2 regions of the Thermoanaerobacter sp. YS13 genome follow, and region 1 is predicted to be linked to the other one. Evidence: riboswitches for the same ligand, from Rfam matches in the RefSeq annotation. Region 1 holds a riboswitch; the other holds the start of a gene.

Evidence for each region. Region 1 has a riboswitch for cyclic di-AMP ahead of THYS13_RS00890 (C40 family peptidase). Riboswitches for the same ligand answer to the same signal wherever they lie in the genome.
Region 2: it holds a riboswitch for cyclic di-AMP, as region 1 does, so the genes downstream of both, THYS13_RS01595 (cell wall hydrolase) here and THYS13_RS00890 (C40 family peptidase) in region 1, are expected to answer to the same signal.

What each region holds. Positions count from the first base shown of each region.
Region 1 is NZ_JOOI01000001.1:190,438-196,585, reverse strand. Features, by position in the region: gene typA (translational GTPase TypA) at 1-1,175, opposite strand, end outside; gene THYS13_RS00890 (C40 family peptidase) at 1,381-2,304, opposite strand; cyclic di-AMP (ydaO/yuaA leader) riboswitch at 2,310-2,442, opposite strand; tRNA gene THYS13_RS00885 (tRNA-Leu) at 2,600-2,684, opposite strand; gene THYS13_RS00880 (peptide ABC transporter substrate-binding protein) at 2,867-4,450, opposite strand; gene THYS13_RS00875 (nicotinate phosphoribosyltransferase) at 4,470-5,504, opposite strand; gene THYS13_RS00870 (lytic transglycosylase domain-containing protein) at 5,579-6,139, opposite strand.
Region 2 is NZ_JOOI01000001.1:318,238-324,385, reverse strand. Features, by position in the region: gene THYS13_RS01615 (response regulator transcription factor) at 1-333, opposite strand, end outside; gene THYS13_RS01610 (hypothetical protein) at 573-761, shown strand; gene THYS13_RS01605 (SHOCT domain-containing protein) at 793-1,077, shown strand; gene THYS13_RS01600 (TMEM165/GDT1 family protein) at 1,315-1,875, shown strand; gene THYS13_RS01595 (cell wall hydrolase) at 1,929-2,732, opposite strand; cyclic di-AMP (ydaO/yuaA leader) riboswitch at 2,732-2,858, opposite strand; gene THYS13_RS01590 (ATP-binding protein) at 2,893-4,275, opposite strand; gene THYS13_RS01585 (response regulator transcription factor) at 4,265-4,957, opposite strand; gene aroA (3-phosphoshikimate 1-carboxyvinyltransferase) at 4,973-6,148, opposite strand, start outside.

The DNA.
Region 1 (6,148 bases):
AAAATCACTGTAGGTTTAGAAACCTGCAATTCATACCCTTCCCGTCTCATAGTCTCAATTAAAATAGAAAGATGCAGCTCTCCTCTTCCAGACACCTTAAAAGAATCAGTAGAATCTGTTTCTTCAACTCGTAACGCGACGTTTGTCTCTAGCTCTTTAAAAAGCCTTTCTCTTAAATGTCTTGAAGTAACGTATTTACCCTCAGTTCCAGCAAAAGGACTGGTATTTACACTAAAAGTCATAGAAACTGTAGGCTCTTCTATTCGAACAAAGTCTACCGCTTCAGGATTATCCTTATCTGAAATGGTCTCTCCAATCTCAATATCGCTTATGCCAGAAACCGCTACAATATCTCCCAAGCTTGCTTCTTCTACTTGCACTCTTTTTAGTCCTTCAAACTGATATAGATTATTTATGTGAACTTTTTGTATTGACCCATCTCTTTTACATATAGACGCTTCTTCCCCTGAAATTATTTTTCCTCTAACTACTTTTCCAATGGCAATTCTCCCAATGTAATCATCATAATCTAAAGTAGTCACTATAAGTTGCAATGGTGCCTCAATATCTCCTATTGGTGCAGGAATATAGTCTAAAATCGTATCAAAAAGAGGTCTCAAGTCATGAGACTCTTCTTCTAAACTTAATTTTGCTATACCTTCTTTTGCAGAAGTGTAGACAACAGGGAAATCAATTTGGTCATCATTTGCTCCTAATTCAATAAATAAATCTAAAACTTCGTCAATAACCTCCTCCGGTCTTGCATCAGGTCTATCAATTTTATTTATAACAACTATAGGTTTTAGATCCAGTTCCAAGGCTTTACTTAACACAAAACGGGTCTGCGGCATAGGTCCTTCAAAAGAATCCACCAGCAAAAGTACCCCATCTACCATTTTTAATACTCGCTCTACTTCACCGCTAAAATCTGCATGTCCTGGTGTATCAACTATATTTATTTTCACATCTTTATATCGTATAGCGGTATTTTTAGCAAGAATTGTTATGCCTCTTTCTCTTTCCAAATCATTAAAATCCAAGATTCTTTCCTCAACTTTTTCATTTTCCCTAAAAATACCGCTTTGTTTAAGCATGGCATCAACCAAAGTAGTTTTTCCATGATCAACATGAGCAATAATGGCTATATTTCTTACATCTTCTCTTACAAATTTCATAAGGTATCTCCTTCCATAAAATAGGCTATATCACGTATACAGTATTATATAATATCTCAAGGAATAAAAATAGTCAATATAAAAAAGAGCACTCTCTACGAGCACTCTCAGTTTGCTTACAAAATCCCATGAGATTATAAAATTTTTAAAAAAATCTTTGCATCGTCCCTTAAATATTCCACCGGGCCAACACTAAAAGTTGACCCTATTTTATAATACGTCTCGCAGTAACGTAATGATCCCTATAATACCCTTCATATAAGGGACTTATCATCACCATTCCCCTACCCGAAGAACTATTTACAAATTCCCCATTGCCTATGTATATTCCTACATGATTTATAACACTGCTTCCCAGCGTCTTAAAAAACACTAAATCTCCTGGAACTAAACTGTCATAACTAACTTTTTCTCCTACTGTAGCTTGCTCATCTGCAGTCCTTGGCAAAGCAAAACCAAAATTCCTAAATACATAGTAAACAAAGCCGGAACAATCAAATCCTTTTGGAGTTGAACCTCCATAGACATAAGGAGTTCCAACAAAAGATTTAGCAAAATCTATTAACTTATCTGCCAAACTTCTATCTACTTCGCCTCTTGAAACATTCGATGAGCTTCTTACTGCTAAATATTCTCCGTAAATCCATCCTTCTCTTCCATCAGAAAGCTTTATCTTGTACCACCCATTTTGATTATCTAATACAGTCACTGTAGTATTTTTATTAAGCTGTGTTATAATTCTACCCGATAAACCCGCTTCACTTCTCACATTAACATAGCTACCTGTCACTATACCAACACTTGCTGATCTTTCCGAATCTCCTCTTGAGACATTAGAAGGATTTCTTACAGATAAATATTCACCAAAAATCCATCCTTCTCTTCCATCAGAAAGCTTTATCTTGTACCACCCGTTTTGCTTATCTAACACAGTCACTGTGTCATTCCAATTTAAGCGAGTAATAATATTTCCTGATAAGCTTCCTTGAGTTCGCACATTTACATAATTGCCTGTAACCTTTCCAATTCCTAATCCTTCCGCAAACGCTGGGTTCAAAAAAGAACTACCTATCAGCGTCGCGCCAAACACAGAAATTCCAAAAATCATCTTTCCTATTCGCTGATCCACTGCAAATCTCCTTCCTTTATTGCCTCCGGAGTTAGCTGTCGGGTGCGGGACAGAAGGTATCCCTACTGCAGCTTAAAGCTACAGATTAACCCCAAAAAGCGGTTCCTCCGTACCTTTCGGATTCGGCAAGATTGCATATTTTATCTTTCCATTTTATCTTATCATATTCCATAGTCAAAGTCAATGTTTACATTACATTTTCTTAAACTTTTTAATCTTTTTTTAATATATTTTATAAAAAATTAATAATTTGTGTGACAAAAAAATAAAAGGCTTACCGCCTCTTTCTTTTTTATGGTGCGGAGGGTGGGACTTGAACCCACACGGGAAACCCCATACGCCCCTCAAACGTACGCGTCTGCCAGTTCCGCCACCACCGCACACCTTTTGAATTTCATCACATTATGAATTATATAATCTTTTTAAGTCAGTGTCAATACCTATTTTTAATCAGATGGTGTCAAGATACTGTAGGATAATTTTCAGTACAACCCTTGCAATATCTTAAATCAAAGTTTTTACGGTATGCTTGTTTTTCTTTAAATTCTACGATAATTTTACACTACTTTTTTATATACCATTTTTCTATATTATAAAAAACATCAAAACCAGTAGGGTCCACAACTTTTACATTGTCATATGCCATAACTGCTCCTTCAATATAGAAAAGGCCAATTATGGGTTGTTCCTCTAAAAAAACTTCTTCCAAAACTTGATAATCTTTTTTTAAAGAATTCTCTTGTGAATCATAAAAAATTCTACTATATATTTCATCAACTTTAGAATTACTATAACCCATAAAATTGTCTTTGCCTTTTGTCATAAACATTGTAGACATATCTTGATTATAACTTAAATTCCACTCCATTAACGCCAAATCAAATTTACCTGAATATACAGAACTTAGTAAATTGTCCCAATCTTTTGGTACAATGTTTATTTCAATTCCTACATCTTTTAAATTATTCTTTATAATTTGAGCAACTTTAATCAAATATGGATTATTTGCATTTACCAGCAAATCAAATTTGAGCTGATAAGTTCCATTGCTCCTTATCCCTTTAACTAAATTCCAACCACTTTCCTCTAATATTTTATTTGCCTCTTTTATATCGTAACTATGAGATACTATTTTATTGCTATAAAGCCATGAATCAGGACGGACCGGAATACATGACTTTAACCCATGACTAAAATATACTTCTTTCAAAATTTTGTCAACATCTATTCCATAACACATCGCTTTCCTGACATTTGAATCTTTCAAAGCTGAATTTTGATAATTAGGAGCCATAAATACATAATCTTGCATAACATATTTGTAAATATTTACATTTGAAAGTTCTTTATACTTATCCCAGTCTATGTCATTTAAAAAAGTAAAATCTGCTTCTTTGCTTTGAAAAGATGTTATCATAGCATTTTCATTAGGCACAATTTTAAATACTATACTATCTATATAAGGTTTGTCGCCTCTATAATAAGGATTTCTTTCAAAAATAACTTCTCTGCCAACGCTGTAAGAAGATATCTTATATGGCCCTGTACCGATAGGTACAATATCTTTATTTAAAATATCTTCCTTACCTTTATATTGATGCTCTGCTAGAATAGGAAAAGTAAACAAAGCTATGGGGTTCGCAACAGGTTTATTTAGAATAACTTCAAATTCATAATCCCCGTTTGTCTTATAAGAGGAGAGATAGTTAATGAGAATGTCCTTATAAGGGCTTTTTACATCATTACTTTTAAAAGAATCAAAAGTAAATTTTACATCATTAGCCGTAAAACTTACTCCATCCTGCCATTTAACATTCTTTTTTAAATAAAATTTTATATTAAGTCCACTTATTTCCCAATTTTCTGCTAATTGAGGAACAGGCTTTAAAGTTTTATCCAAGGTAACTAATCCTTCTAATGACAAATTCAACATTTGTCTTACTCGTTCATTGTCATTTAAAAAAGGATTTAATGTATCAAAAGAAGTGATATTTATTCTTAAAGTGCCACCCTCTGCAGGCTTTTCTTTTTCAATATCAGTTTTATCCTCAGAGGTTTGCGGGAAATTTACCATATTTTGTGGAGTTGTTTTACATCCTGTAAAAATAAACATCAAAATGAAAGATAATATAATAAATTTTCTCATTAACTATCATCTCCGAAAACTATTTTATCTTTTTCAGCTTTTTATTTTCTATAATACCAGGAATTCTCCCTCTTTTAGCAATAGGTACTCCTTCCACTTCTTTTATATCCATTGTCATGTCAATAGGCTGAGCATCAGATATGTAACTTCCTACTCCAAAAGCATCTGCCCCACTTTCAGAAAGTTCTGCAATTCTTTCCGGATTCAAACCTCCAGAAACTATAATTTTTACATTTGTAAATCCTTTTTGATTTAATCTTTGCCTTAGTTCATACACTAAACTAGGTGTAACTCCTCCTCTTTCTGATGGAGTATCAAGTCTTATTCCGTATAACCTATCCCCTAAAAATTCAGCAACCCTCAACGCCTCTTCCACTTCGTCTTTAAAAGTATCAACTAAAATGGTTATCTTCTCATCAGGTGGAGTTATATCTCTGTAAGCTTTTGCCACTTCTAATGTATCTCCTGCAATCAAAAATGCAGCATGAGGCACTGTCCCTCTAGGGTCTTTCCCCATTAATTTTGCACCTAAAACACAACTCGCATCATCTGCCCCTCCAACGAGTGCCGCCCTTTCCATCACAGGTGCCACAGCTGGATGTACATGTCTCGCTCCAAAACATAGTATTGGTTTGTCTTTTGCAACTTCTTTAAGCTCTCTTGCTGCTGTTGCCCAACCAGAAGAACTTGCAAGAATTCCTAATATTGCCGTCTCATAAATTCCAAATTCACTATAAGGTCCTTTTATCCTCATTACTGTATCTTTAGCTTCAAAAGTGTCTCCTTCTTCCAAAGACCATACTTCCACATTTTTGTCTTTAAGTAAACTCATTACTTCTGGTAACCCTGCAAAAACTCCTCTTTTTCTTGGAAATATCTCCGCTGTGACTATTTTATCTTGTACACCAAGATATGATAAAATATCCTGGGTTCTTAAAAAATATACATCTGTAGTCCATGCATTTTTTATTTCTTCATGAGTAGCTGAGAAAAACTCCCTATCTTTTTCGATTTTTACTTCATTTAAGTCTTTTAAATGCTTTAACAGTTTCATTTGTGTCCTCCCTTTTTATTTTCTTTTTAACGATACTATTATACCAATTTTTCAACTTTTTTTGTATATTCATATCAACTTTTAGTTTCATATATAAATTTATATATCTGATAAACTGCTAACACTTTTTTTATATATCTATTTGTCTCAGGATAAGGAACAGCATGTAGCTGTTTCCCATCTTTGGAAAATCTCTTGTCCTTAAGCCATGCATCTACATTTCCACTACCTCCGTTATAAGCTGCTATAGCTAACTGTATATTTCCATTAAAAGTTTTAAGAAGATAGCTCAAATACCATGTCCCCATCTGAATATTGTATTTAGGCTCAAAAAGCATATCATCGTCGTAGTTTTTTATACCTACTTTTTTAGCAATCCATCTTCCAGTATCTGGTAAAATTTGCATTAATCCTATAGCATTTTTGCTAGAAATTGCCTCACTTTTAAAATTACTTTCTACTTTTATTACAGCAAAAATAAGATATGGGTCTACGTCATACTCTTTTGCGTAATAAACTACATAATTCTGGTATTTAAGAGGATAAATTTTTTTTAAAAAATAATGAGTATTTAACTCGTAAGTAAATAAAAGACCTACTAATATCAAAAATATTACCGCAACTTTTTTCCTCAAAATAACTCC
Region 2 (6,148 bases), 130 kb from region 1:
CATAACCAATTCACGTGGGCTGAATGGTTTTGTAATATAGTCATCAGCACCTATAGAAAATCCATTAATTTTATCACTTTCTTGAACTTTTGCTGTAAGCATCAATATCGGAACATTGGAAAACTGCCGTAACCTTTTACACAGTTCCTCTCCTGAAATACCTGGCAACATGAGATCCAATATAACAAGGTCTGGTTTTTCTTTTTTGAATGTATCTAAAACGTTATTGCCATTAGTTTCAGTAATAACACTAAATCCCTCATGCTCAAGGTATGACTTTACAACTTCAAGTATTTTTATTTCGTCATCAACTACAAATATTTTCTTATTCATCTTCCATCCACCCTTTATTATTTTGCAACAAAATTATGAATAACTTATGAAAATAGCTTGATAAACTTCTTTTAATATATTATACATCACAGTTCGCAAAAATCTAATCGCCTACTTTTGGAAATTATTTTAATTAAACTGTATTTATTTTCTCTTCATATTTTCTTCAAAAGTAAGTTTTAAAATAAAGTTGAAAGCAAGTTAACAATTTTTCGATAAATAGAAAGGAGTTGAAAAGTATGGGTCTTATATTAATCTTGGCAATTGGCTTTTATTTGTACAAAACAGGTGACCTGCAAAGAATGATTAATAATTTAAATGCAAACAAAGATTGCCAAGTGGATGAAGCAAAGAAAATACTTGATATACGCTTAGCCAAGGGAGAAATTACAGTAGAAGAATATAATAAATTAAGAAGTATTTTGTAAAATTTAAATATTTAGAGAGGAGGAGTAAATAATGTTTGGAGGATATATGATGGGTGGTTTAGGTCGTTGGTTTGGAGGATATTATCCTTGTGGTTATGGAACTTGGTTCGGTGGTGGACTTACCAATATATTGTTCTTAATTTTAATAGGCGTAGTAATTTACTTGCTAGTAAAACAGATTAGAAATGTTAACTTTTTTAAAAAACACGATACAGATCCTAATAATGAAGCATTAGAAATTGCCAAGTTAAGGTACGCTCGCGGTGAAATCACCTTAGATGAGTATACAGAAATAGTTAAAATGTTGAAAAAATAAGATAAATTGACATTATTGCTGTTTACATTGCTCCTATTGACATTTTATGATAAATTTTTTACAATATATTGAGTAGAGGGGAGTAGTTCGCATAGCTTATATGTGGTAAAGTCAACATATCGGGAAGCCCTGGCTTTACCTTAAAGAACGAGACCTTTACATAATATGTTTTACATATTATGTAAAGGTCTTAATTTATTTATAGAGGAAATATAATAGTTGGGGAGGCAATATAAAATGGAGGCACTTGTCACATCATTTGTCCTTATCTTTACTTCTGAGATGGGAGATAAGTCACAGCTCATGTCAATGGCCTTTGCTACTCTTTTTAAAGTAAGGACTGTTCTTATAAGTATATTTATCGCAGCCTTAATAAACAATGGTATTGCTGTGATATTTGGTTCGTATATCACCGAATACATTCCCATTTTTTATATAAAATTTTCAGCTGTTTTATTATTTTTGTTTTTTGGAATTTCAACTTTAATAGAGGGAGAAACAAAACAGGAAAAAATAAAAAATTCAAAATACGGTCCTGTTGCAACTATTATAAGTACATATGTACTATCAGAATTTGGAGACAAAACGCAATTGGCTGCTATAGCTTTGACTGCATCATATAACAGTCCTCTGTACATATTAATAGGTACTACGCTTGGGATATTTTTAGCAGATATATTAGGAATAATTGTAGGTATCTATTTCAATAAAAAAATTCCCTCTCAATACTTAAAATATCTATCTTCTTTCATATTCATCGCCTTTGGCCTTTCTACTTTGTATAAATTGTTTTTCTAAGCCAAAAACGGGTACTTAAATTGTACCCGTTTTTGACCCTCTCATCGGAAGTTTTACCTGCCGTAACAGAAAACCATATTACCTATTCTTGCCGCTATAGGAAGTGACCACAACCACGCATTAGTAGAACTTTGGTCAAAATAATACAAGGCTCCGTCTGTTGGGTCAACACCGCTTAACGCATCTTTTGCTGCACTTATAGCATCAGCTGAAGCAGGTCTATTTATCCATCCATTCAACACAGGAGTAAATTGGTAATTTCCGTATGCATCGACTTGATATATCACGTCTTTTATAGTATTAGGGAAAATACCACTTTTAACTCTGTTTATTACTACGGCCGCAACTGCTACTTTAGCCTGGTATGGTTCTCCATCTGCTTCTGCGGTAACAAGTCGCGCAAGGAGGTCAAATTCCTCTTTTGTGTAGGGTATTACACCCCTTTCAATAGAACCTCTGCTGACATCCTGATATGCCCTATTAGAAGAAGTAGCACTGGGTATAATAAAGACTTGTCCAGGATATATTATATCGCTTTTGTATCCATTTGCAGATTTGAGCATATCAACAGTAATGCCGTATTTTAAAGCAATTAAGTACAAACTGTCACCTTTTTGGACAACATATGTGTTATCACTACCCGGCACTTGTAAAACTTGCCCTGGATATATTATTGTACTTTGAAGTCCGTTTAAAGATATCAGCTTAGTATAGGTAGTTCCGTATTTTTGACTTATACCCCATAAGGTATCGCCGGGTTTAACTGTGTAAGTTGCGGCAAATACTGATTGGGAAATAAACAATCCGGCTATAATTGATGCGATGAGAGGTTTGACCTTGATGCGAATATTAAACATGTTGTTCCCCCTTTTGCCTCCGAGGTTAGTTGACGGGTTCGGGTTAGGGACACCCTACCACAAAAGTGGATTCACCCCAATTTAGTTCCCCCGTACCCCTCATCGGGGATTCGGCATATTTTTAACTAAATTATAGCCGGATATTTAACTTGTGTCCATATTAAACTGGTGGAAAGATAGGTAATGTTATGGTAAATTCACTACCTTTCCCTAATTCACTTTTTACAATGACACTTCCTCTGTGTTCTTCGATAATCCATTTAGCAATAGCTAATCCCAACCCTGCACCACCTGTCTCTTTAGCTCTCGCTTTATCTACCCTGTAAAACCTATCAAAAATATGTGGAATATCTTCTTGTGGTATGCCTATGCCATCATCTTTAATTTTTATATAGGCTTTTGAATTATCTTTCCCCATTTCAATTTCTATATTGCCATCTGAAGAAGTGTATTTTGCTGCATTGTCTAAAAATATCCTTATAAGCTCTTTAATGAGTTTTTTGTCAGCCGTTATATTTATGTCATTTTGCCCTTTCACAACTATATTTTTGTTTTCATTTAACATTTTTATTTCCTCTGCAACTTCTTTTATTACATCCTTTAAATTAAACTCTTCCTTATTTAACTTTATCGATTTATTGTCTCCTTTTGCCAACAGAAGGAGTCTTTCGATGAGATGTTCCATGTCTAATGTCTCTTTTTTAATCGCCTCTATAGCCTCTTGCAATACAGCCTTGTCATCTTTTCCCCATCTATCCAACATGTCAATATACCCTTTTATTACAGAAATTGGGGTTCTAAGTTCGTGAGAAGCATCAGAAACAAACATGTTCTGCCTTTTAAAAGAATCTTCTAATCTATCCAGCATGTCATTAAAGGTTTTTGCTAATCTTGTAAGTTCATCGTCTTCTCCATATATTTTAAGTCTTTTATTTAAGCCATAGGCATCTATCTCTCTTACTTCTTTTGTCATATAATCCACAGGTCTTAAAGCCTTCTTTGTAACGAAATATCCTGCAATAAAGGACACAAAAATCCCCGCCGCATCCGCAAAAAACATCAAAATAAAAAGTAGTTTTAAAAACAAATATTCATTTTCCATGTCCTTTATCACTTGGATGTAGAAGACTTTATCGTCGCTTTTAAAAATGGTATTGATGTAAGTCAAATCCTTATCATATTTGTCAATTTTAATAGGAATATCTATATTTACATCGTGAGGAATATTAATTTTTTCTAATCTTTTAGAAGAATAAATGACATTTCCTTTTTCATCAAATATTTTTGTATAAATATTTTCATGTGGTATACTTGAAAAAATCAAATCTCTTTCAGATAATTTGACGTCTCCTTTTATTTCCCCCAGTTTACTTTTTATAGCCTCTGCCTGGCTTGTTACTTGGTCCATTGCTTGGTATATCAGATAATATTTTAAGCCATAAAGCACAGAAGCATTAAGCACAACCAGTATTACTGAAAAAACTACAGAATAAAGAAGAGCTATCCTTAAAGTTATACGGCGGGGCCACAACTTAATCTTCATCTTTATCCTCCTTCAAAGTGTACCCCACTCCTCTTATGGTGTGGATTAACTTCCGGTCAAAAGGGTCGTCAATTTTGCTCCTCAAATACCTTATATATACATCCACTATGTTAGTATCTCCATAATAATCATAGCCCCACACGCACTCAAGGATTTTTTCCCTTGTCAAAGCTATATTCGCATTTTTAATTAAAAACTCTAAAAGGTCAAATTCTTTCTTTGTAAGTTCAATTTTTATACCCGCTCTTCTTACTTCATGAGTTGTCAAATCCATAGTGATGTCGCTATATCTTAACACATCTTTTTTAAGATGCGGCTTTTTCTTTCTCAAAGCAGCCCTCACTCTTGCAAAAAGCTCTTCTATAGAAAAGGGTTTTGTCACATAGTCATCAGCTCCAATGTCAAGTCCTTCCACTTTGTCTTTTACTTCGTACTTGGCAGTAAGCATTATAACAGGTATGTCAGAATGTTCTCTTATTTTTTTTAAAACTTCAAATCCATCAATTTCCGGAAGCATTATGTCCAAAAGCACAAGGTCATAATCTCCTTCTAATGCCTCCTTTAAGCCAGAAGGTCCATCGTAAGTTACAGTGACAATATATCCTTCATGTTCAAACTCCAGTTGTAAAAAACGGGCTATGTGCTTTTCATCCTCTATGATAAGTATCTTTTCTTTCATCATTCATCACCAATGATATTATAGCATATCAAAGGTCTTATAAAAATCTGGATATGAAATATTTACACATTCAGCATCTTTTATCTTAGTTTCTCCTTCTGCTATAAGTCCAGCAACCCATAAAGACATAGCAATCCTGTGGTCGTTGTAACTTTCCACTGTATTTCCTCTTAAAAAACCCGTCCCTTCTATAATCATCCCATCTTCTGTTTCAAAAATTTTTGCTCCCATTTTCTTTAATTCTGAAGTGATTGTATTTATTCTATTGCTTTCTTTTACTTTTAACTCCTCGGCATCTTTTATCACTGTTTTCCCTTCTGCGAAGACTGCTGCAACTGCTATTACTGGAATTTCATCAATAAGCCTTGGAATAAGACTTCCTCCAATTTCAATTCCTTTTAGCCTTGAAGTCTTAACTGTTATATCCGCTACTTTTTCATTGTTTATAGTTCTTTCATTTGTTAAGACAATGTCTCCTCCCATCTCTTTTATCACATCGATAATACCAGTTCTTGTAAGATTTACATTAACATTTTTTATAGTAACCTCCGAATTTGGAACGAGAGTTGCAGCAACAATAAAATATGCTGCTGACGATATATCTCCTGGTACAATAACTCTCTGCCCATGTAATTTGTAACCAGGGTAACAAGTTATTTTTGTGCCATTTACATCCACTTTAGCACCAAAAGAACTAAACATGAGTTCCGTGTGATTCCTTGAAGGGTAGGGCTCTTCAATAGTCGTTTTATCATCAGCGTAAAGGCTTGCCAGCATTATGCTGGACTTAACCTGTGCACTGGCAATTGGCATTTTGTAATATATGCCTTTAAGTTTGTTTCCAAAAACCGTAAGAGGTGCAAAATTTCCTTCTTTCGCGACTATCTTCGCTCCCATCATACTAAGAGGAGTTATCACTCTTCCCATAGGGCGTCTCTTTATAGAATCATCACCTGTAAGCGTTGTCTCAAACTTTTGACCAGCGAGAATACCCATCAAAAGCCGAATGGTAGTACCCGAATTCCCTACATCAAGGATTTTTTCGCTTTTATTTAAATAAAGCCCTTTTCCATGAACTTTAACATTTGTCTCTTTTAATTCAATGTCAACTCCTAAATTCTTCATACAATTAATAGTAGATATACAATCTTCTCCTAAAAGAAAATTTTCAATTTCTGTAATCCCTTCTGCAAT